Regions from separate parts of the Streptosporangium nanhuense genome, predicted to be linked through region 2. Evidence: riboswitches for the same ligand, from Rfam matches in the RefSeq annotation. Region 2 holds a riboswitch; each other region holds the start of a gene.

Region 1 (5,807 bases), on a different contig from region 2:
GCCGTGCCTGCGCATGGCGGCCAGCCAGCGGGGGTTGACCACCCTGGCGCGGAAGATCCTGGACGTCTCCTCGGAGAGCGTCCTGGTGCGGACCGCGTCCGGCCTGGTGCTGTCGCCGATGTAGGCGGCCGGGGCCTTGCCGGTGAGCGCCCGTACGGTGGCGATCATGCCGCCGTGGTACTGGAAGTAGTCGTCGGAGTCGGCGATGTCGTGCTCGCGGGTGTCGACGTTCTTGGCCGCCACGGCGATCCTGCGGTAGGCCGTCTCCATGTCCTGCCTGGCGGGGACGCCGTCAACGCCCCGGCCGTAGGCGAAGCCGCCCCAGACCGCGTACACCTCGGCCAGGTCGGCGTCGTCGCGCCAGTTGCGGCTGTCGATCAGCGGCAGCAGCCCTGCACCGTAGGCGCCCGGCCGGGAGCCGAAGATCCGCATGGTGGCCCTGCGCTCGTCGCCGTGCCCGGCCTGGTCGGCGAGCACGTGCGCCCGCACGTAGTTCAGCTCCTCGGGCTCCTCCAGCCCGGCCGCCAGCCGTACGGCGTCGTCCAGCATGGCCACGACGTGCGGGAAGGCGTCGCGGAAGAAGCCGCTGATCCTGACGGTGACGTCCACGCGCGGGCGGCCCAGCTCCGCGGCGGGGATGGGCTCCAGGCCGGTGACGCGGCGCGAGGCCTCGTCCCAGACCGGCCGCACGCCGAGCAGCGCCAGCACCTCGGCGACGTCGTCCCCGGCGGTGCGCATGGCGCTGGTCCCCCAGACCGACAGCCCGACCGAGCGCGGCCAGTCGCCGGTGTCGGCGCGGTAGCGCTCCAGCAGGGAGTCTGCCATCGCCTGGCCGGTCTCCCAGGCCAGCCTGCTCGGCACGGCCTTGGGGTCGACCGAGTAGAAGTTGCGGCCGGTGGGGAGCACGTTGATCAGCCCGCGCAGCGGCGACCCGCTCGGCCCGGCCGGGACGTAGCCGCCGTCGAGGGCGTGCAGGATCGCGTCGATCTCGTCGGTGGTACGCGCCAGCCGGGGTACGACCTCGACGGCGGCGAAGCGCAGGATCCGCTCCACCGTCTCGAGGTCCGCGCCGCGCGCACGGCCCTCGCCGGCCGGTCCTCCCGGGCCGCCCCGATGACCGGTCACGCCCTCCGAGCCGGTCACGCCCTCCGAGCCGGTCGCGCCCTCCGAGCCGGTCGCGCCGGTCGCACTGGTCGCACTGGTCGAGTTTGCCGAGCCGGTCGAGTTTGCCGAGCCGTGCCCGCCGCCGGAACCGGCCACGCCGACCGAGCCAGAACCGGCCACACCGGCCACACCGGCCGGACCGGCGTCTTCCGCCGGGGTGTCCGCCCGGCCCAGGACCTCGGCGGTCACCTCCCGCGCCGCCGACGGGTCCCAGCCCCGGTGCTCCATCGCCTCGACCAGGGCGCGGGCCAGGGTCTCGGCCTCGTCGACGCCGATCCGTCCCGCGCTGCCGTCCTCGGCCAGGCCGAGGGCCTCGCGCAGCCCGACGAGCGCCTCGCTGCCCGCCCACATCTGCCGGGCGCGGAGCATGGCCAGCACCAGGTCGACGCGCGGCTGCCCCTCGGGGGCGGCCCCCAGCACATGCAGGCCGTCGCGGATCTGGACGTCCTTGACCTCGCACAGCCAGCCGTCGATGTGCAGCAGGAAGTCGTCGAACTCGGCGTCGTGCGGGCGGTCGGCGACGCCGAGGTCGTGGTCGAGCCTGGCGGCCTGGATCAGTGTCCAGATCTGGGCGCGGATCGCGGGCAGCTTGGCCGGGTCCATCGCCGCGATGGAGGCGTGCTCGTCGAGGAGCTGCTCCAGCCTGGCCATGTCCCCGTAGCTGTCGGCGCGGGCCATCGGCGGGACGAGGTGGTCGACCAGGGTGGCGTGGGCGCGGCGCTTGGCCTGGGTGCCCTCGCCGGGGTCGTTGACGAGGAAGGGGTAGATCAGCGGCAGGTCGCCGAGCGCGGCGTCCGGGCCGCAGGAGGCCGACAGGCCCGCCGACTTGCCGGGCAGCCACTCCAGGTTGCCGTGCTTGCCCACGTGGACCATGGCGTGCGCGCCGAAGCCGTCGGCCAGCCAGCGGTAGGCGGCCAGGTAGTGGTGGCTGGGCGGCAGGTCGGGGTCGTGGTAGATCGCGATGGGGTTCTCGCCGAAGCCGCGCGGCGGCTGCACCATGACCACCACGTTGCCGGAGCGCAGCGCGGCCAGCACGATCTCGCCCTCCGGGTCGCGCGACCTGTCCACGAACAGCTCGCCGGGCGCCGGACCCCAGTGCTCCTCCATCCGGGCGCGCAGGTCCGCGGGCAGGGTGGCGTACCACTCGGCGTACCGGCTCGCCGCGATGCGCACCGGGTTCCCGGCGAGCTGCTCCTCGGTGAGCCAGTCCTGGTCCTGCCCGCCCGCGGCGATCAGCGCGTGGATGAGCGCGTCGCCGTCCTGCCCGGTCACCCCGGGCAGCTCGTCCTCGGCGCCGATGTCGTAGCCGCGCTCGCGCAGCGCGGCCAGCAGCCGTACCAGGCTGGCCGGGGTGTCCAGGCCGACGGCGTTGCCGATGCGGGCGTGCTTGGTGGGGTAGGCCGACAGCATCAGCACCAGCCGCCGCTCGGCGGGCGGGATGTGCCGCAGCGCGGCGTGGCGCACCGCGATGCCCGCCACCCGCGAGGCCCGCTCGGGGTCGGCCACGTAGACGGTGAGCCCGTCCTCGTCGATCTCCTTGAAGGAGAACGGCACCGTGATGATCCGCCCGTCGAACTCCGGGATCGCGACCTGGGTGGCGGCGTCCAGCGGGGACAGGCCGTCGTCGTTCTCCTCCCAGGAGGCCCGGCTGCTCGTCAGGCACAGGCCCTGCAGGATCGGCACGTCCAGCTCGGCGAGCGCGCCGACGTCCCAGGCCTCGTCGTCCCCGCCCGCCGACGCGGTCGCCGGACGGGTGCCGCCCGCCGCGAGCACGGTCACCACCAGGGCGTCCACCGTACGCAGGACCTCCACCAGGCCGGGCTCGGCGGTGCGCAGGGAGGCGCAGTACACCGGCAGCGCCCGCGCGCCCGCGTCCTCGATCGCCGAGCAGAGCGCCTCGACGAAGGCGGTGTTCCCGGCCACGTGGTGGGCCCGGTAGTAGAGAACCCCGACGACGGGCCCGTCGTGTCCCTCCTGGTCTCGCGCCTCGCGCTCCAGCGTCCCCCACGTGGGGGTGGGCTCGGGCGCGGCGAACCCGTGGCCGGTGAGCAGCAGCGTGTCGGACAGGAAGTGGTGCAGCTCGGTCAGGTTGGCCGGGCCGCCGTGGGCGAGGTAGGCGTGCGCCTCGGCGCAGACCCCGCCGGGCACGGTGGACAGCTCCATCAGCTCGGCGTCGGGCGCCTGTTCGCCGCCGAGCACGACGACGGGCCGGGGACCGGCGAGCAGGGCGTCCAGCCCCTCCTCCCAGGCGCGGCGCCCGCCCAGCAGGCGTACCACGACCAGTTCGGCGCCCTCCAGCAGCGGCGGGAGGTCGTCGGCGGTGAGCCTGGCGGGGTTGCCGAGCCGGTAGTCGGCGCCGCTCGCGCGAGCGCTCAGCAGGTCGGTGTCGGAGGTCGAGAGCAGGAGGATCACGCGCCACACTCCAGGAGAGGAAGGGCGGTACGGCCCAGGGGCGCCACGGCGTGGCGGGAGGACAGGCGGGAAAACGGCGATGCCACGGCATGGCGGAGGAACGGCGACGCCACGGCATGGCGGGGGGACGGTGCCGCCACGGTGTGGCGGTCGAGCGGCGAAAAGCGCGCGGCGTGGCGGGGGAACGGCGATGCCACGGTGTCCACGATGTACGCGGTGTCCACGATGTCGCGGGGGAACGGCGAAGAGCGCACGGAGCTTCCTCCCTCGGGGTCCTCGCCCCGGGTCGTCGTCGGCCGCGACGGCTGGAGTCTCCTGGCTCCCGGATCGGTGCTCACCCCGGCCTTCCCGCCCGTCGTCGGACAGTGGCCCGGGTGGGGTTCGCTCCCCGGTTACAGTGGCGGGACCGCGCCGGAATCACACCGGCTTCCTCCCTTTGCCGTCGCCACCGATGACACTACGGCAGTCCGGTTCGTTGCAAGAAACTGGCATTAACATCCTTCGAGTGTCCATTGCCGACTTTTCCGGACGATCGCGACTCGACGCGTGCCCCGGGGCGCTCCAGGTCCATGCCGCCGCGGACGGCGGCCTGGCCCGCGTCCGCGTGCCCGGAGGTCGCCTCACCCCCTCCCAGCTGCGCGAACTCGCCGAAGCCGCCTCGGCGTACGGCGGCGGCGTCATCGAGCTGACCTCCCGCGCGAACGTCCAGGTACGCGGCCTCGGCCCGGAGGACCCGGACGGCGTCACGGACAGCGGGAGGGGGAGCGGGTTCGCCGCGCGCATGGCGAAGGCGGGCCTGCTGCCCTCGGCGACACACGAGCGGATCCGCAACATCCTCGCCTCCCCGTTGACCGGACTGGACGAACCGGCCGGGTCAGCCGATCCAGCCGTACCGACCGGGCCGACCGATCCGGCCGGATCGGAGCATCCGCGCGGCGGCGGGATCGTCGACGTCACACCGCTGATCAGCGAGCTGGACCGGCGGCTGTGCGCCCGTCCCGCCCTCGCCGCCCTGCCGGGGCGCTTCATGTTCGCCCTCGACGACGGCCGGGGGGACGTGGCCGGCCTGGGCGCCGACGCGGGAATCCTGCCCACCGGACCGGACGAGGCCGCGCTGGTCCTCGCCGGGACCGACACCGGCCTGCGCGTCCCGCTGGACGGAGCCGTGACCGCCCTGCTCGCCGCCGCGGAGGCGTTCCTCGACGAGCTGGCCGCCCGGGACGTCACCGCCTGGCGGATCGCCGAACTCCCCGACGGCCCCTCCCTGATCGCCGCCCGGGTGCGAACCGCCCTCGGGGTCTCCGGTACGCCCCCCTTCGCCCCGGTGAGAACGCGGGTCGTGACCCTCGGGCCGGTCGGCGTCATCGGGAGTACGGACGGAACGGGAAACGGGAACGGCGACGAAGGCGCGAGAGTCGCGCTCGGGGTGGCGATCCCGCTGGGGCGGCTCACCTCCGAGCGGGCGCTGCTGCTCGCGGACGCGGCCTCGGGCGGGGAGATCCGGCTCACACCGTGGCGTGGCGTGGTCCTGCCCGGCCTGGACCGCGCCGAGGTCGCGGGCACGGCCGCCCGCCTGGAGGCCGCCGGGCTGGTCGTCGACCCCGCCTCGCCGTGGATCGGTGTGACGGCCTGCACCGGCCGTCCCGGCTGCGCCAAGTCCCTGGCCGACGTCCAGGCCGACGCCGCCGTCGCGACAGCCATCGGCGCGGCCCCGCCGTCCGGGAGCGGGCGGGGCACCGGTACGCTCCCCGTGCACTGGGCGGGCTGCGGCAGGCGCTGCGGCCGTCCGAGGGGGCGGGTCGCGGATGTCGTCGCCACCGGTGACGGCTACCGCCTGGAGCTGGACGGCACCGGCCTGACCTGCTCCGGCATCGAGGAGACCGCGGCCGCGCTGGCGGCCGCCAGAGGGGAACTGTGATCGACTACGTCCGCGACGGCGCGGAGATCTACCGCCGCTCCTTCGCCACCATCCGCGCGGAGGCCGACCTTTCCGGCCTGCCCGCCGACGTCGCCCGGGTCGCGGTCCGCATGATCCACGCCTGTGGGATGGTCGACCTGGTGAGCGATCTGCGCTGGTCACCCGGGGTCGTGGCCTCGGCGCGCGAGGCGCTCCTCGCGGGCGCGCCGGTGCTCTGCGACGCCATGATGGTCGCCTCCGGGGTGACCCGGCGGCGTCTGCCCGCGGGCAACGAGGTGGTCTGCACCCTCGGTGACCCCCGGGTGCCGGAACT
Region 2 (5,807 bases):
CGTCCGACCAGGCGGCGGCGAAGGCGTCGGGGTCGGTCTCGTAGGCCAGGCGGCGCCGTACCACGTCCACCCGCTGGGACGGCTCCCGCGAGGCCCGGACCTCCACGGTCAGCCCGAAGCGGTCGAGCAGCTGCGGGCGCAGCTCTCCCTCCTCGGGGTTCATCGTCCCGACCAGCAGGAACCTGGCCGCGTGCCGCACCGACACCCCCTCGCGCTCGACGTAGCAGGTGCCGAGGGCGGCGGCGTCGAGCAGCAGGTCCACCAGGTGGTCGTGCAGGAGGTTGACCTCGTCCACGTACAGGACGCCCCGGTGGGCGCTCGCCAGGAGGCCGGGTTCGAAGGACTTCACGCCCTCGGTGAGGGCGCGCTCGATGTCGAGGGAGCCGACGAGGCGGTCCTCGGAGGCGCCGACGGGCAGCTCGACCAGGCGGGCGGGCCGCGCGGCGCCGTCCCGCGCCCCGCCCGGCTCGGCTCCGTCCGGCTGAGCTTCACCGGGCTGGGGCTCCGTTCCCGTACGGGCCTCGTGCGGCCCGTCCGGGCAGCCGGGGTCGGGGGCGGCGGGGTCGCAGGAGAAGCGGCAGCCGGCCACCACCTCGACGGGCGGCAGGAGCGCGGCCAGCGCCCGCACGACCGTGGACTTGGCGGTGCCCTTCTCCCCCCTGACCAGCACTCCCCCGACGCGGGGGGAGACCGCGTTGAGGATCAGCGCGAGTTTCAGGTCCTCCAGCCCCACGATCGCGGTGAAGGGATAGCGGGAGTCACGCACCTTCGGGATCTCCTGTCCGTCTCGTCGGGTCAGTCGAGTCAAGGGGTCGCCGGGTGCTCGAACCGTCGGCGAACCGTCATGGGAAGTAGCTGAGCCGCCAGTGCCCGCCGCGCCCGGTGAGCGTCACACGGGCCAGTGGCGCGACGTCGACGCGCCAGAACGACCGGGCGGGGGCGCCGAGGGCGTGGACGACCGCGGCGCGGATGACCGCCGGGTGGGTGATCGCGACGGCCCTGCCGGGGGCGCGGGCGGCGAGCCAGCCGGACACCCTGGCCAGGAGCGCGGTGACCGGTTCCCCGCCGTGCGGCGCCGCGCCGGGGTCGCCGAGCCAGGAGGCGAGCGCCTCGGGCTCGGCGGCCTCGACCTCGCCGAGCGTCATCCCGCTCCAGCGGCCGTAGTCGCAGTCGGCCAGCAGCGGATCCCGCTCGGCCCGCAGGCCGAGCGCCGCCGCCGTCTGGACGCAGCGCAGCTCGGCCGGGCAGGCCGCGGGTCCCGGGCCGAGGTCCCGCGCCATCCCCTCGGCCCGGCGCAGGCCGCGTTCGTCGAGTGGTTCGTCACCCGGGAACGCGGCCCGTACCGTTGCCGAGGTGGAGGCGTGGCAGACCAGGAGCAGGCGGGTGACCCCCGAGGGGGTCGTCACACCGGGCCGCGCCTGCGGGCGGCGAAGGCGAACAGCGCGCCGACACCGGCCCAGAAGACCACCTGTGTCCCGATGGAGGCGACCCGGAAGTCCCACAGGAGGTCGGCGGGGAAGCCCTGGGGCACCTCCGAGATCTCCGGCAGGAGGATCCAGGCCGCGACGACGGGAACCAGGAGGGTGGCGCCCGCCGACAGCCAGCGCACCCACGGCTCGCTCCGCGAGGCGTAGCGGTAGGCGGCGACGGCCGCGGCGACGGCGAGGATCCCGATGACCACCGCGACCAGGTAGAGCACGGTGCGCTGGTTGATGGTCTCCGGGTCGCCGACAGCCGGCGGGTTGGCTGGATATTTCACGAAAGGGATGAGGACGACGGAGGTGAACGCGGCGGCGGCGAGGCTCACCGCGAGCACCGGTTCCGAGCGGGGCCCCGCCCGGCCGCGTACGGCCGCGTAGACGAGGGAGAACAGCCCTCCGACCGCCAGGCCGTACAGGCCGAGGGCGAGGAAGAGCCCGAAGCGCTGGCCGTCCCTGCTGACCAGGGCCTCCTCCTCGTCGTGGGAGTGGGCGGCGGCACCGGTGTCGTCGTGTGATCCGGCCGGGGCGGCGGCCGCGGCGGCCGCCTCCTCCAGCGCGATGGCCTGGTCGATGCGCGGTTCGCCGACGGTGTAGGCGAAGACGGCCGCGAGCAGCCCTGCGAGCAGTCCGGCGACGAGGCCCCGGACGATGAGTTTGGTGATCACCTGTGGCTCAGTGGCACGGAACGCCGAGCAGATGACGCCCGTCGTGCATGAGTTCGTGCAGGTAGTTTCCCGCCTGGGAGATCGCTCCCTGGTCGAAGGTGACCAGGTAGGCGAGGAGCAGCAGCACCGGTACGGCGAGCAGCCAGCGGGTGAGCGAGGGCCATGGGATGGGCTGAACGTGCGGTGCCGAGATCTGGCTCACGGCTACCTCCTCCGGGATTGACGCGTCCCTTTTCGTAGGTCGGTGGCGGCCGAGTGTGACCTGGCTTCCGGCTCCGGGGAGCCGGTTACAGTGGCGCGACCGCACCGGAATCTCACCGGATTTCCCTCGCACCGCCACAAAACACCCGGAACGTATCCCGGTTCTCCGTCCCTCGTCAATCCGAGTGTCCGGTTTGCCGGGATCCGGTCAGCGTGGGGTCCAGGCACGCCGAAGGAGGGGGCGGCCCGGCCGGGCCGCCCCCTCCTTTCAGGAGGTCACTGCTCGCCGGTCAGCGCCGTCACCAGCTCCGCGGCGGTACGGCAGCGGTCGAACAGCTCGCCCACGTGGGCCTTGGTGCCGCGCAGCGGCTCAAGGGTGGGGACGCGCTGCAGCGACTCGCGGCCGGGGATGTCGAAGATGACCGAGTCCCAGGAGGCTGCGGCCACCGACTCGCTGTACTGGCTCAGGCAACGGCCGCGGAAGTAGGCCCGGGTGTCGTTGGGCGGCACCTCGATCGCCCGCTGGACCTCTTCCTCGGTGACCAGGCGCTGCATGCGGCCCCGGGCGACCAGCCGGTTGTAGAGCCCCCGGTCGGGACGGATGTCGGAGTACTGGAGGTCGACGAGCTGCAGGCGCGGGTGCGACCAGGGAAGGCCGTCACGGGTGCGGTAGCCCTCCAGGAGCTCCAGCTTGGCCACCCAGTCGAGCTCCCGGGACAGCTGCATCGGGTCCTCCGCCAGGCGGGTGAGGACCGACTCCCAGCGCTCCAGGATGTCCTTGGTGGGCTCGTCCAGGCCGTTGGCGCTGCGCTCCTCGGCGTACTTGCGGGCGAGCTCCAGGTACTCCATCTGCAGCTGCACCGCCGTCAGCTTGCGGCCGTCGCGCATGGCGATCTCGTACTTCAGCGTCGGGTCGTGCGAGACCGCGCGCAGGGCCTGGACGGGGTTGTCCACGGCCAGGTCGCGGGTGAAGTAGTTGTCCTCGATCATGGCCAGGACGAGCGCGGTCGATCCCAGCTTCAGGTAGGTCGAGATCTCCGACATGTTGGCGTCGCCGATGATGACGTGCAGGCGGCGGTATTTCTCCGGGTCGGCGTGGGGCTCGTCCCGGGTGTTGATGATCGGCCGCTTGAGCGTCGTCTCCAGGCCCACCTCGACCTCGAAGAAGTCGGCCCGCTGGCTGATCTGGAAGCCCTCGCCCCGGGAGTCCTGGCCGATGCCGACCTTGCCCGCGCCGGTGACGACCTGCCGGGAGACGAAGAACGGCGTCAGGTGCCTGACGATGTCGGCGAACGAGGTGGCCCGGCGCATGAGGTAGTTCTCATGGCAGCCGTAGGAGGCGCCCTTGTTGTCGGTGTTGTTCTTGTAGAGCTGGATCGGGGCGTTGGCCGGCATCGCCGAGGCGCGGACCGCCGCGTCGTGCATCACCCGCTCGCCCGCCTTGTCCCAGATCACCGCCGCCCGGGGATTGGTGCACTCGGGCGTGGAGTATTCGGGGTGGGCGTGGTCGACGTACAGCCGGGCCCCGTTGGTGAGGATCACGTTTGCCAGGCCGAGGTCCTCGTCGGTCAGCTGGCTCTGGTCGGCCACCTCCCGCGCGAGGTCGAACCCCCGTGCGTCCCGCAGCGGGTTCTCCTCCTCGAAGTCCCATCGCGCGCGCCGTGCCCTGGCGGCCGAGGCCGCCAGATAGGCGTTCACGACCTGAGAGGAGGTCACCATCGCGTTGGCCCCCGGCTGTCCGGGCACGGAGATGCCGTATTCGGTCTCGATGCCCATCACCCGCCGTACCGTCATGCGCACCCTCTGTTCGTCAGGGACTGTTTCTCTCCGTGGTATCTATTCCCGACCCTAGACCCTTCACTATGCCCGGTGGTCGGACAGTTATGGCACCGAAGCCTTTTCGCCCGTTGAGAGGGGGATCGAGGAGAGCGCGGGGAACTGTGACGAGGGCGGGGATGTGCCCCTTCTCCGCCTCCTGGACTTGACGAATTCCTGAAGCGGGCGCTCGGCCACCCGGTACACCAGGTAGGAGAACGCCATCGCGGCCAGCACGGTGACCAGCGCGGTCAGCGCGGGCGGCAGCACGTCCCGCAGGGCGGGGACGATCAGCACCGCGGCCGGGGTGTGGAACAGGTAGAGCGGGTAGGTCAGCGCCCCCAGGACGACCAGGCCGCGCCAGCGCAGCCACCCCAGCCAGCCGAGTGCCACCATCGCCATGAGGGCGTAGAAACCCACCACGGTGGCGACCACGGCCCACTCGGGCACGGGCATCGCGGCGTAGCCGACGTTCTCGATCCGCCCGGCCACCCGGTCGAGCGCCGCGTTGACGGCCAGGCCCCCGCTGATCCCCGCCAGGCACCACAGGACGAGCCTGGGACCGAACCTCGTCATCAGGAAGAACGCCATGCCGCCGACGAAGTACGCCGCGTACTTGGGCATGACCACGAGATCGACCCAGGCCTCCTCGCTCCCGGTGAAGAACCCGGCCGCCAGCAGCCAGACGCCCATGAAGACCAGGCAGCGGTTGAGCGTCACCCCGATGATCACCAGGATCGAGATCAGCACGTAGAAGCGGAGCTCCACCCAGAGCGACCAGTAGACGCCGTTGGCGTCGTAGACGCCGAAGGCCCGCTGGAGCATCGTGAGGTTGACCCCGTACTCGCCGAGGCTGAGCTTGGGGTCCAGGGCCGTGGCGGCGGTCAGCCCGTAGACCGCGGCGGTGACGGCCACGCTGACCCAGTAGGCGGGAAAGAGCCGCACCAGCCGGGAGAGGGCGAACGCCCCCAGGCCCCGCCCCCAGATGCTCATCAGGATCACGAAGCCGCTGATCATGAAGAACAGCTCGACGCCGAGGATGCCGAGCCCGGAGACGGTGGAGATCGCCGGGAACAGCTCGGCCGGGCGCTCGCCCCACACCGAGGCGAAGGCGATGAAGTAGTGGAAGGCGAGCACCGCGATGGCGGCGAGGAAGCGCAGGAGGTCGAGCTCGGCGAGGCGGCCACTTCCCCGAAGCGCCTCGCGGGAGCCCGTGCCGTTCACCGGGCGGCCGGGCCGGAATGTTCACGCACGCCACTTGGACGGCATCTCGATCAGTTGGGTTCCCAGGGGCGGCTGTCTATTTCCTTTCACTTACGGGACGGGTGTGAAAGAAGGTACGGAACTACCAAGAAAAGGGGACAAAAAGGACTAAGGCTCACTAATCGCCAAATATCAGTGAAAGTTTTGAAAGACAGCGACGGCGCGGCTCTCACGAGGAGAGCCGCGCCGCCGGTCACCCGTGGCTACAGGTGGTTACAGGTACTGGCCGGTGTTGGCCACCGTGTCGATGGAGCGGCCGGCCTCGGTGCCCTGCTTGCCCGTCACGAGGGTGCGGATGTAGACGATCCGCTCGCCCTTCTTGCCGGAGATGCGGGCCCAGTCGTCGGGGTTGGTGGTGTTGGGCAGGTCCTCGTTCTCGGAG
Region 3 (5,807 bases), on a different contig from region 2:
GGGCATGCGGCCTGGAGGCCGGTCCCATCCCGCGCCCGCCCGGCGCGGATGGCCGGACCCCGCCGCCCGCCGCACCAGCCCGCCCGCCGTACCGAACACCGCGCCGACCGTGAACGCACTGCCGCCCGCTCCGACCACCGGCCCAACCGCTACGCGGCCCCTACGGGGTCCTTCGGATTGCGCCGGCTGCTCCGCTCATGTTCATCAGGAACACTCGAATAGTGGGAGTAACACCTCTGCCGCCCCGCTTCCGATGCGCGGGCCTGGCGGCCCTGTGCTTCGGGTCGGGTTGCCACCGGATGACATGGTCACCAACAGCGGGAGTGACCTACCCGAGCCGCCATCAGGTGTCCCTGGCCTGTCGTAGCCGGTCCAACGCGTCATTGACCAGGCGACCGAGGTTGCCCAGTTCGTACGCCATCCGGTGACGTTCGTTGTCCTCCCACGCTCTGATGGCCGCCCCGAGGTTGCCCGACTTCCCGGCAGTGATGATGATCTCTTGGCCGTTGACGCGCTTGATGGCCGCGTCGCCCAGGATGACCCAGCCGTACACGGTCACATCCCACGAGCGGCCAGGATCAGGTCAACCACCTTTTCCGGCTGTTCCTGCCTGACGGTTTGAAGATCGGCGCCGTTACGGATGGACACCAGGTAGCAGCCTGAGCGTGGACCCATGGTCACCGTGGCTACGCGCCAGCCTTGCGGACCCTTCACGGTCAGCTCCGGCGGGTGTCGCTCCATCCACGATCGGAGCGGAGGCTGGTCGGGCCAGGCGGCCTCACTGTTGGCGAACAGCCCCAGGCTGATCGTGTGATGGCGGTGAGCACGGATTCCCCGCTCGGTGAGAAGCCGCTGAACCACGGCCAGCGCCTTGTCTTGGCTCTCCACCGTCGCCTCGTCAACGACAGGCGGGACGGCTCTACAGTTGTCCATGGGTCGCACCTCTCTGTGCGATCAAGGAACCCGTACGGCGTGACCGCGCCTGCGGGTTCCGCTTTTTCACGGTCCTCCCATGACAGCGCCCCACCAGCACGCGGAGATAGGGCGGGACAGGGGAGACCAGGGGAGAGAAGAGGAGTAACAGGCTCAGCAGAAGGGGAATAGGGGAGACTGAGGGAGAGACGCAGACCCCTATCTCCAGAGGTAACGCGATGCGCGACGTTCCAGCTTGGGCGCGACGGCTACGCGCCGAACGGCGTAACCGGCTGTGGACTCAGCGGGAAATGGCCCGAGCGTTGACCGAACTGGCCGACGAACGCACGCGTAGCCGTATGCCGGGACGGGATTCCGTCACCCGCATGATCAAAGACTGGGAAGCGGGCAGGCATAAGCCGAGGGATCCATACCGACTGCTTTACTGCCGCGCTTTCGACCTGGACGAGAATGAACTGTTCAGCGCGGAAAGCACGTCACGCACTGAGCCGGAGGATGATGTGCTACGCAGGGAATTTCTCGGTGCCTCCGTGGCGACTGTGGGCATTGCCGCTATTCCAGTACCGTTTGAGGGTCTTCCTCAGGGGCGACGCGTCAATGATGAGCTTGTCGTTTCGCTTCGCAAGCGCATTGCGCGGCTGCGTCGAATCGACGATTACCTAGGTGGCGCCGAAACCTATCCTCTCTATGCTGCCGAGCTTGAGAGAACGAGCACACTCGTCAACGAGGCCAGTTATACGGAGAAGACGGGAAGAGCGCTTCTAAGCGTGGTCAGCGAGCAAGCACAACAGGCGGGATGGGCTGCCTTCGACGCAGGATGGGCCAAGAGGGCGAGGCAGCTTTTCAAGAAAAGCCTGTCGGCCGCCACCGATGCCGGAGACACCGCTCTTCTTGCCAACTCGCTGGCGTTCCTGGCTTATCAGAAAGTGAGTTACGGCTCTCCGGGGATTCAGGAAGCGGATGCTTCGTGCCGGGTGGCGGAGCGAGGGACTCCCTCTGCGGTCAGGGCACTCCTGCTGGAGCGGGCGGCATGGGCGTACGCGTCTGAAGGGCAGAGATACCAGGTTGAGGTCGAAAGAGCCCTCGAAGAAGCCGGTAGGGCACTTGAGGAGAGCAGTGGCGAGCCAAATCCAGATTGGGCGCTCTGGGTTGACCGGCTCGAACTTCAGATCATGACGGGACGGTGCTGGGTCGCGCTGAATCAACCCGTTAAGGGTATTGCCGTTCTTGAGGATGCCCTCTCGAAGTACGAGGACACCCACGCCCGAGACAAGTCCCTCTATATGACCTGGCTTTCAGAAGCGTATCTAGACGCCGGGGAGATCGAACGCGCATCTGCCGCGCTGAGTCAGTCACTGAGCCTTTCCGTGGATGTCGCGTCAATTCGTCCACGCCAGCGCGCCAGTGCCGTTCTTGAGCGACTTGAGAATCATAGGTCGCTGCCATCTGTCGCCGAACTATTCGACCGTATGGCTATGCCGTCGTCTTTCTCAGCCATTCCAAGTACGGAGCCGATCCACCGTCAATCGATGTGAAGGTCACTTCAGGGTTGTTCCACGGATGCTCGGATATCAAATGTGACTCCAAGTCCGAGTAGCGATCCGCGGTCGTCCTCAGGAAGATCTGCCACTCTTCCCCTTCGCCTATTTTCCCCTCATGCCAGAAAACAGACTGTGCAGGCCCGAAGACTTGACCCGATGCTGCCAATTTCGCACGGATGGCAGATCTGAGAAGATTCATCGCCGCATCACGGCTGTCCACTGTGGTCGAAACCTGAAGGTAGCCAGTCATGTGGCCAAGCCTAGATCACTTCCCTGTATCCGGTACAGAAGAGTGAAGATGGCTTCCGGGCGGCTGGAACGCAGTCTTATGAAGTCACTCCATTTCACGATGAGCCCGTTCCTTGGCGACCTTGCGAGCAGTAGCGATGTGTTGCCGAGCAGACTCGGTCCAGAAGGGGGCGCCGCGTCGGTGGCCGCTTCCTGCATAGCGCCACTTGGACAGGGGGAGCATGGTCTCCTCGGCAGGGCGGGTTATGCTCGTGGCGCGGTTGGTTCTCCCGGCGCCGTTGCGGTGCCGGGAGTCGTAAGAGGGAACCCGGTGTGATTCCGGGGCTGCCCCGCAGCGGTGAGTGGGAACGAACGCCGTCATTGGCACTGGGTGTGTGCGCATCTGGGAAGCGACGGTCAGTAGGGGTTGTGTGTGGTGCCCGCGAGTCCGAAGACCTGCCAGTCGCCCGTGCGCCGTCCGGTGTGCGGTGATCCGTGGCCTCGTGGGAGGGCCTGGGATGCGTCTTTCGCATGTCCTCGCTCGCGGCCGTGGGTCGGCATGGCATGAGCCGAGGGAAGGACGCCATGAGCAAGGTCACCACGACTGTTTTGGGTTACCCCCGTATCGGGGATCGTCGCGAGTTGAAGCGGGCGACGGAGGATTACTGGGCTGGGCGGGTCGATGCCGCCGGTCTTCAGGGGACGGCCGCGGGGTTGCGGCAAGGGGTGTGGCGGGAGCTGTCGGGGGCGGGGCTGGATGCGGTGCCGTCCAACACGTTCTCGCTGTATGACCAGGTGCTGGATGCGATCGCGCTGGTGGGCGCGGTGCCTGAGCGGTTTTCCGGGGCGGCGGATCCGTACTTCGCGATGGCCCGGGGTGCCGAGGGGGTGGCGCCGCTGGAGATGACCAAGTGGTTCGACACCAACTACCACTACCTGGTCCCGGAGCTGGGCCCCGAGACCCGGTTCCGGCTCGACTGGAGCAAGCCGCTGGCCGAGCACGCCGAGGCGCGGCGGCTGGGCGTCGAGACCCGGCCGGTGCTGGTCGGGCCGCTGTCGTTCCTGTTGTTGGCCAAGTCCACCGAGCCCGGCTTCGCGCCGCTGCGGCTGCTGGACGGCCTGCTGGAGACCTACGCCGAGCTGCTGGAACGGATGGCCGCGGCGGGGGTGGCCGAGGTGCAGCTGGACGAGCCGGTGCTCGCCGCCGACCGTACAAAGGAGGAGCTGGCCGCGTTGCGCCGGGCCTACGTGCGGCTGGGTGAACTGAGCAGCCGCCCCCGGCTGCTGGTGGCGACCTACTTCGGCGAGATCGGGCCCGCGCTGGAGATCCTGGCCCGCGGCCCGGTCGAGGCCGTCGGCCTGGACTTCGTCTCGGCGCCCGGCAACCTGGAGGCGCTGGCCGCCGTCGGCGGGCTGCCCGGCAAGACCCTCGTCGCCGGGGTCGTCGACGGCCGCAACGTCTGGCGTACCGACACCGCGAAGGCGCTGGCGACCTGCGCGGCGCTGCTCGGGCTGAGCGACCGGCTGGTGGTGAGCACCTCCTGCTCGCTGCTGCACGTCCCGCTCGACCTGGACGCCGAGACCTCGCTGGACCCGCGGCTGCGCGGGCGGCTCGCCTTCGCCAGGCAGAAGGTCGCCGAGGTCGTACGGATCGGCAGGGCGCTGAACGGCGAGGAGGTCATCGCGGGGGAGAGCGCCGCGGAGCGGTTCCTCAACCCCCGGGTGCGGGCCAGGCTGGACGCCCTGGGCGAGGGCACCTCGCGCGCCCCGCACGCCGAGCGGCTCGCCGTGCAGAACGCCGACCTGGGCCTGCCGCCGCTGGCCACCACCACCATCGGGTCCTTCCCGCAGACCGGCGAGGTGCGCCAGGCCCGCGCCGCCATGCGCTCGGGCGAGATCGACAGGGCCGGGTACGAGCGCAGGATGGAGGCCGAGATCGACCGCGTCATCGCGCTGCAGGAGGACATCGGCCTGGACGTGCTGGTGCACGGCGAGCCCGAGCGTAACGACATGGTCCAGTACTTCGCGGAGATGCTGGAGGGCTACGCCGCCACCGAGCACGGCTGGGTGCAGTCGTACGGCAGCCGCTACGTCCGCCCGCCGATCCTGTTCGGCGACGTCTCGCGTCCCGAGCCGATGACGGTGCGCTGGGCCTCCTACGCGCAGTCGCGGACGAAGAAGCCGGTCAAGGGCATGCTGACCGGCCCGGTGACGATGCTGGCCTGGTCCTTCGTCCGCGACGACCAGCCGCTGGGCGAGACCGCCAGGCAGGTGGCGCTCGCCCTGCGCGACGAGACCCGCGACCTGGAGGCGGCGGGCATCAGGATCATCCAGGTCGACGAGCCCGCGCTGCGCGAGCTGCTGCCGCTGCGGCGAGCCGACCGCGAGGCCTACCTGGAGTGGGCGGTCGCCGCGTTCCGGCTCGCCACCAGCGGGGTCGCCGACAGCACGCAGATCCACACCCACATGTGCTACTCGGAGTTCGGGGAGATCATCGGTGCGATCGGCGACCTGGACGCCGACGTGACCAGCGTCGAGGCGGCCCGCTCCCGGATGGAACTCCTGGACGACCTGCGCGCCTTCGGCTACGCGCGCGGCATCGGGCCCGGCGTGTGGGACATCCACTCGCCCAGGGTGCCCTCGGCCGGTGAGATCGAGACCGCCCTGCGCACGGCCGCGGCCTCGGTGGATCCGGCCCTGCTCTGGGTCAACCCCGACTGCGGCCTGAAGACCCGCGGCTACCCGGAGACGGAGGCCAGCCTCAGGAACATGGTCGAGGCGGCCCTGCGTGTCCGGGCGGAAGCGGTCTAGAAGCTGTTCAGAGTTCGGATCATGTGGTTGAGGTGAGGAGCCTCAGCCACATGACCGAGCCTCGGGGACAGGGGCCGGTCTCGTGGCCTGCCGGGGTTCTGTCGTAGCGGGTGGCCGGCCCCAGCCAGGGCTTGATCTTCTGGAAACGGTGTTCTGGAAACGGTGTTCGGCGGTGTCGCGCCGCCGGTAGCGCTCCGGCCCGCTGAACTTTTCATCTTCCGGTCTTCTTCCGGTTGGCCCGCCGATCGGTCCTCTCCGGGGTGACCGCGGCGATCCGGGGCGACTCCTGGTGAG
Region 4 (5,807 bases), on a different contig from region 2:
GTCCCAGAGCGGGTGCTCGCGCAGGGCCCGGTAGAGCTCGGCGCGCAGCTCCTCCACCGGCACCGACCAGTCGACCCGGAACATCACGTGGCCGATCACCCGGCTGCTGTGCCGGGTCCAGTTCTCGAACGGGTTGGCCGTGAAGTAGGAGACCGGCAGGACGAGCCGCCGCTCGTCCCACAGCCGCAGCACCACGTAGGTCAGGCTGAGCTCCTCGATCCGGCCCCACTCGCCCTTCACCACGACGACGTCGTCCAGCCGGAGCGCGTCGCTGAAGGCCAGCTGGAGCCCGGCGAGCATGTTGCCCAGGGTCGACTGGGCGGCGATACCGACGACGACGCCGGCGATACCGGCCGAGGCCAGCAGCCCGGCGCCGAGCGCACGCACCTGCGGGAAGGTGAAGAGCATCGCGCCCAGCGCGACCACGATGATCACCGCGGAGGCGACCCGGCGGACCAGGGTGATCTGGGTGCGGATGCGCCGGGCCCTGCGGTTGGCCTCGCCCTCGACGGTGATCAGACGGTCCAGCACCACGTCGGTGACCGCGTAGGCGGCCTGGATGACCAGCCAGGTGGCGCACCCGATCATCGCCAGGCTGAGACCACGGTCGATCACCTGGCCGATCGAGGCCGTCGCCATGTTCGGCTCGTAGATGGTGTGTGCCGTCGCCACGGCGGCCGTGGCGAACCCCGGCCAGGTGCAGCGGCGCACGAGGGGACCGGCGAGAACCCATTTCTCACCGATCAGCCGCGAGCGCAACACCCGTCGCACGACCTCCACCGCCACGACGGCGGCCGCCACGGAAACAATCATCATGATCCAGCCGGACACTTGAGGCGTCCCCCTCGACGTCTTTCATCCTCGTCGTCATCTTCCCTGGATCACCAGCTAATCAGAAGGATTCGTCGAATGTGACATTCCCTTCCACGGCTATCTGGTAGGCCGAAACCCGGCGTTCGAAGAAGTTGGCCAGCTCCTGCACGTCCTGCAACTCCATGAACGCGAACGGGTTGGCCGTGCCGTACCGGGCGGGCATCCGCAGCCTGACGAGGCGCTGGTCGGCCACGTACTCCAGGTACTGACGCATCTGGTCCACGCTCATCCCGAGCAGGCCGTCGCCGCACAGGTCGGCCGCGAAGGCCAGCTCGGCCGCCACCGCCTCCTCGATCATCTGGGTGACCTGCTCGGCGAGCTTGTCGTCGAACAGGTCGGGCTCCTCGGCCCGTACGGTCTCCACGACGCCGAAGGCGAACTCCATGTGCATGGACTCGTCGCGGAACACCCAGTTCGTCCCGGTGGCCAGGCCGCTGAGCAGGCCCCTGGAGCGGAACCAGTAGACGTAGGCGAAGGCCCCGTAGAAGAACAGCCCCTCGATGCACGCCGCGAAGCAGATCAGGTTGAGCAGGAACGCCCGCCGGTCCTCGCGCGTCTCCAGCCTGGTCAGCCCGCCGAGCGAGTCGATCCAGCGGAAGCAGAACTCCGCCTTGTCCCGGATCGAGGGGATGTGCTCGACCGCGGCGAAGGCCTTGACCCGCTCGTCGTGGTCGGGCAGGTAGGTGTCCAGCAGCGTCAGGTAGAACTGGACGTGCACCGCCTCCTCGAACAGCTGCCTGCTGAGGTACAGGCGCGCCTCGGGGGCGTTGAGGTGCTGGTAGAGATTCAGAACGAGGTTGTTGGCCACGATCGAGTCGCCGGTGGCGAAGAACGCCACGAGGCGGTTGATCAGGTGGCGCTCCTCGGGCGTCATCCGCGCCAGGTCGGCCAGGTCGGAGGTGAGGTCCACCTCCTCGACGGTCCAGGTGTTGCGGATCGCGGCCCGGTAGCGCTCGTAGAACTCGGGGTAGCGCATCGGCCGCAGGGTGAGATCCATGCCGGGGTCGAGCAACATCGGGAAATGCCTTTCGCGGAGCTTTCAGGGACGGCTACTGGCAGGCGTCGCAGTACTCGGGGTTCTCCAGGGAGCAGGCCACGGCCCCGGGATCGGCGACCGGCGCCGCCACGGTGGCCTGCGCGATCCGGGTGGCCGGGCGCGAACGCAGGTAGTAGGTGGTCTTGAGACCCGCCTTCCACGCGTAGGCGTACATCGAGGAGAGCTTGCCGATGGTCGGCGTGGCCATGAAGAGGTTCAGCGACTGCGACTGGTCGATGTACGGGGTGCGCGCGGCGGCCAGGTCGATCAGCGCCTTCTGCGGCAGCTCCCAGGCGGTCCGGTAGAGCGTCCTCAGGTCGGCGGGGATCTCCGGGATGTCCTGGACGGAGCCGTCGGCGCGCTTGATCGCATCGCGGATCAGCGGGGTCCACAGCCCACGGGCCCGCAGGTCGCGGACGAGATAGCGGTTGACCTGGAGGAACTCCCCCGAGAGGGTCTCGCGCTTGAAGACGTTGGAGACCTGCGGCTCGATGCACTCGTAGCAGCCCGCGATGGAGGCGATCGTGGCCGTCGGCGCGATCGCGATCATCAGCGAGTTGCGCAGGCCGGTCCGGGCGACCCGCTCCCTGACCTCCGCCCACTCCTCGGACCCCGCCGCCCCGTAGTGGTCGGGGTGCAGCACCCCGTCGGCGGCCCTGGTCTCCTCGTACGAGGGGTGGCGGCCCCGCTCCACGGCCAGGTCGGAGGAGGTCCGGTAGGCGGCGAGCGCGATCTCCTCGGAGATCCGGGTCGACAGCTCCAGGGCGCGGGGCGAGTCGAACGGCAGCCGCAGCGCGAACAGCACGTCGGCCAGGCCCATCACGCCGAGCCCGATCGGGCGCCACCTCCGGTTGGCCGCCTCCGCCTCGGGGGTCGGGTAGAAACCCAGGTCGATGGTGCGGTCGAGGAACCGCACGGCGGTACGGACGGTCGCGCGCAGCCGCACCCAGTCCATCGCCTCGCCGGGATCCGCTGAGAGGTGGGCGGCGAGGTTGATCGAGCCGAGGTTGCAGACGGCGGTCTCCGCGTCGCCGGTGACCTCCAGGATCTCGGTGCAGAGGTTCGACAGGTGGATGACGTTCTGGGGCCTGGCCGTCTGGTTGGAGGTCCGGTTGGCCGCGTCCTTGAAGGTCATCCAGCCGTTGCCGGTCTGGGCGAGCGTGCGCATCATGCGCCCGTACAGGGTGCGGGCGGGGATCTGCCGGGTGAAGCGGCCCTCGGCCTCGGCGGCCCGGTAGGCGTCGTCGAACGCGGTGCCGTACAGGTCGGTGAGGTGCGGGACGTCCTTGGGGTCGAACAGCGACCAGGTCCCGTCGACCTCGACCCGGCGCATGAACTCGTCGGGGATCCAGTTGGCCAGGTTCAGGTTGTGCGTGCGGCGGGCCTCCTCGCCGGTGTTGTCGCGCAGTTCCAGGAACTCCTCGACGTCGGCGTGCCAGGGCTCCAGGTAGACGCAGGCCGCGCCCTTGCGCCGGCCTCCCTGGTTGACCGCGGCGACGCTGGAGTCGAGCGTGCGCAGCCAGGGCACGATGCCGTTGGAGTGGCCGTTGGTGCCGCGGATCAGCGAGCCCCGCGAGCGGACCCTGGTCCAGGCGATCCCGATGCCCCCGGCGTACTTCGACAGCCGCGCGACCTGCCCGTAGCGGTCGTAGATGGACTCCAGCTCGTCGCGGGGCGAGTCGAGCAGGAAGCACGAGGAGAGCTGGGGCCTGCGGGAGCCGGAGTTGAACAGCGTGGGCGAGCTGGGCAGGTAGGACAGGGTGGCCATGAGCGCGTACAGCTCGGCGGCCTCCTCGACGCTCTCGGACAGGCCGCAGGCCACCCGCAGGAAGAAGTGCTGCGGGCGCTCCAGGACCTTGCGGGTCCTCGGGTGGCGCAGCAGGTAGCGGTCGTAGACGGTACGCAGCCCGAAGTACTCGAACCTGGCGTCGGCCTCCGGGTCGACCAGCGCGTCCAGCATCCCGGCGTGGGCGGCCACGAACTCCGCGAGCCCGTCCTGGATCAGCCCCGCCTCGTGGGTCGCGGCGATGGAGTCGGAGAAGTCGCGGACGCCGTGCTCGGCGGCCTCGTCGGCGATCAGCCCGGCCAGCATCGCGGCGGCGATCCTGGAGTTCTCGGGGTCGGTGATCACCCGTGCGGCGGCCTCGTCGATCGCCAGCCTGCGCTCGTCCGCCGCGTTCCCGGCACTCCCGGCATTCCTGACATTCCCGGTGTTCGCGCCGCCGTCGCCCGCCGCGGTCCCCGCCCCGCCCGCCGCGGTCTCCGCCAATGCCTGTGTCACGTAGTGCCCCTCGCTCGATCGGACTTCCCCGTACGGCTCCGCCGGATGGGCACGCGTCCGCGAGCGATCCCGGGCACGCCGGATCGCCTCGTTCCGCGGGCCCTCCCACGAGGCCCTGGACAATCACGTCACCGGCAGGTCTTCGGACTCACGGGCACACCACACACGCCTACCGGCCGTCGCTTCCCAGGCATGGTTCGCCCAGTGCTCAATGACGGCTTTCGTTCCCGTTCACCGCTGCGGGGCAGTCCCGGAATCTCACCGGGTTCCCTCTTGCCTCGCCCCTCGCGGGGCGAACCAGCAACGAGCAGGATCCTACATCTAGGGGCGTCTGACGCAACTACCCCAACAAGTTGTGGCGGAGGACTTCAACAGCCCGAGCTCGTGAAGCACACCCCGGGTGCGGGCCGTCTCGGTGGAGAGCCACTGGCGGAACTCGTCGCCGCTGAGATAGACCCGGCTCCAGCCTCGGGAGGCGCACAGGGCACGCCAGCGCGGCGCGGCGTCGATCCTGTCACACAGGGCGATCGCGGCGTCCCGGTCCCCCGGGCTCATGCCCTTGGGGCCGAGCAGCCCGCACCAGTCGCTGTACTCCAGCCGGACGTCGGCCTCCATGAGCGTCGGCGCGTCGATCCCGTCGATCCGGCCGCCGGAGGAGACCACCAGGGGCCGCAGGCGGCCCGCGGTGATCTCGGGCCGCAGGGCGCGCGCCGATCCCAGCAGGGCGGCCACCCGGCCGGCCTGGAGCGCGTCGGCGGCGTCCTCGGGGGCGAGGTAGCCCGCGTACTCCAGCAGCCGGGTGTCCACCCCGAGGCACTTGCCGATCATGCCGTAGAGCACGTGGTCGGTGCCGCCCTCCGACCGGCCGCCGACCGTCAGGCCCGCCGGGTCGTCCCGCAGCCGCGCGACGAAGTCCTCGAAGGTGCGCAGGCGGGAGCCGGAGGGGACGACCAGGACCGTCCAGTCGCCGACCAGGCGGGCGATGGGGGTGGCGGCGTTCACCACGGCGGCGGTGTTGGCGATCTCCGCGGCGGCCACCATCGGCATCGCGGTGACGAGCAGCCTGCCCTCGCGCGCGAAGGGGCCGCGAAAGGCGCCGAACGCGTCGCGCGAGGCTGAGCCCAGGGGCCCGGCCCGCTCGACGGCCATCGCGGTGCGCACCAGCCCCGACTGGACCAGGGAGGTCGCCAGCCTGCCCGCGATCCCGGCCCAGCCGTGGCCGTCGGCGGTCGGTTCGAGGATGAACAGGCGCTTCACCACCGGGTCGGTACCGCCGTCCGCGCCGCACCCCGCGGCGAGCACGGCCCCCGCCGCCAGCGCGCAGAACCTCCTACGGCGCATGAGCGCCCCTTCCCCCGAGAACCCCCTATTCCATAGGTTACTTTCACATCACTTTCTGTGACTAAGTGGGGTATGCCCGAACTTCCGGGAACCGTCCGTTCCCGGCCACGGACCACCGGAGAGGACCCCGGAATCAAGGCGTCGGAGACGGCCGCCTCGCGAAAGCCCCGGGAAGCGCGGCGCCCCCGCCCCGGCGGGCCGGGAACGGGGGCGCCGGGGCGAGGGGAGGTCACTCCACCGTGACGCTCTTGGCCAGGTTCCTGGGCTTGTCGACGT

What was found. Region 2 has a riboswitch for cobalamin ahead of AC5L38_RS26920 (CbtB domain-containing protein). Riboswitches for the same ligand answer to the same signal wherever they lie in the genome.
Region 1: it holds a riboswitch for cobalamin, as region 2 does, so the genes downstream of both, AC5L38_RS29885 (cobaltochelatase subunit CobN) here and AC5L38_RS26920 (CbtB domain-containing protein) in region 2, are expected to answer to the same signal.
Region 3: it holds a riboswitch for cobalamin, as region 2 does, so the genes downstream of both, metE (5-methyltetrahydropteroyltriglutamate--homocysteine S-methyltransferase) here and AC5L38_RS26920 (CbtB domain-containing protein) in region 2, are expected to answer to the same signal.
Region 4: it holds a riboswitch for cobalamin, as region 2 does, so the genes downstream of both, AC5L38_RS03015 (ribonucleoside-diphosphate reductase subunit alpha) here and AC5L38_RS26920 (CbtB domain-containing protein) in region 2, are expected to answer to the same signal.

Annotation. Positions count from the first base shown of each region.
Region 1 covers NZ_JCADBG010000017.1:213,375-219,181, reverse strand. The annotation lists gene AC5L38_RS29885 (cobaltochelatase subunit CobN) at 1-3,576, opposite strand, end outside; cobalamin riboswitch at 3,863-4,035, opposite strand; gene AC5L38_RS29880 (ferredoxin-like domain-containing protein) at 4,082-5,494, shown strand; gene AC5L38_RS29875 (precorrin-8X methylmutase) at 5,491-5,807, shown strand, end outside.
Region 2 covers NZ_JCADBG010000015.1:51,869-57,675, reverse strand. The annotation lists gene AC5L38_RS26935 (VWA domain-containing protein) at 1-766, opposite strand, end outside; gene AC5L38_RS26930 (histidine phosphatase family protein) at 843-1,406, opposite strand; gene AC5L38_RS26925 (CbtA family protein) at 1,403-2,146, opposite strand; gene AC5L38_RS26920 (CbtB domain-containing protein) at 2,154-2,348, opposite strand; adenosylcobalamin (AdoCbl) riboswitch at 2,366-2,499, opposite strand; gene dop (depupylase/deamidase Dop) at 2,624-4,141, opposite strand; gene AC5L38_RS26910 (acyltransferase family protein) at 4,229-5,386, opposite strand; gene arc (proteasome ATPase) at 5,639-5,807, opposite strand, start outside.
Region 3 covers NZ_JCADBG010000023.1:106,006-111,812, reverse strand. The annotation lists gene AC5L38_RS34790 (hypothetical protein) at 344-553, opposite strand; gene AC5L38_RS34785 (hypothetical protein) at 556-933, opposite strand; gene AC5L38_RS34780 (NsdA family TPR-like regulatory protein) at 1,152-2,468, shown strand; gene cutA (divalent-cation tolerance protein CutA) at 2,407-2,673, opposite strand; cobalamin riboswitch at 2,968-3,180, shown strand; gene metE (5-methyltetrahydropteroyltriglutamate--homocysteine S-methyltransferase) at 3,288-5,513, shown strand.
Region 4 covers NZ_JCADBG010000001.1:724,402-730,208, reverse strand. The annotation lists gene AC5L38_RS03025 (mechanosensitive ion channel family protein) at 1-801, opposite strand, end outside; gene AC5L38_RS03020 (ribonucleotide-diphosphate reductase subunit beta) at 893-1,888, opposite strand; gene AC5L38_RS03015 (ribonucleoside-diphosphate reductase subunit alpha) at 1,923-4,190, opposite strand; cobalamin riboswitch at 4,307-4,507, opposite strand; gene AC5L38_RS03010 (tripartite tricarboxylate transporter substrate-binding protein) at 4,512-5,531, opposite strand; gene glmS (glutamine--fructose-6-phosphate transaminase (isomerizing)) at 5,761-5,807, opposite strand, start outside.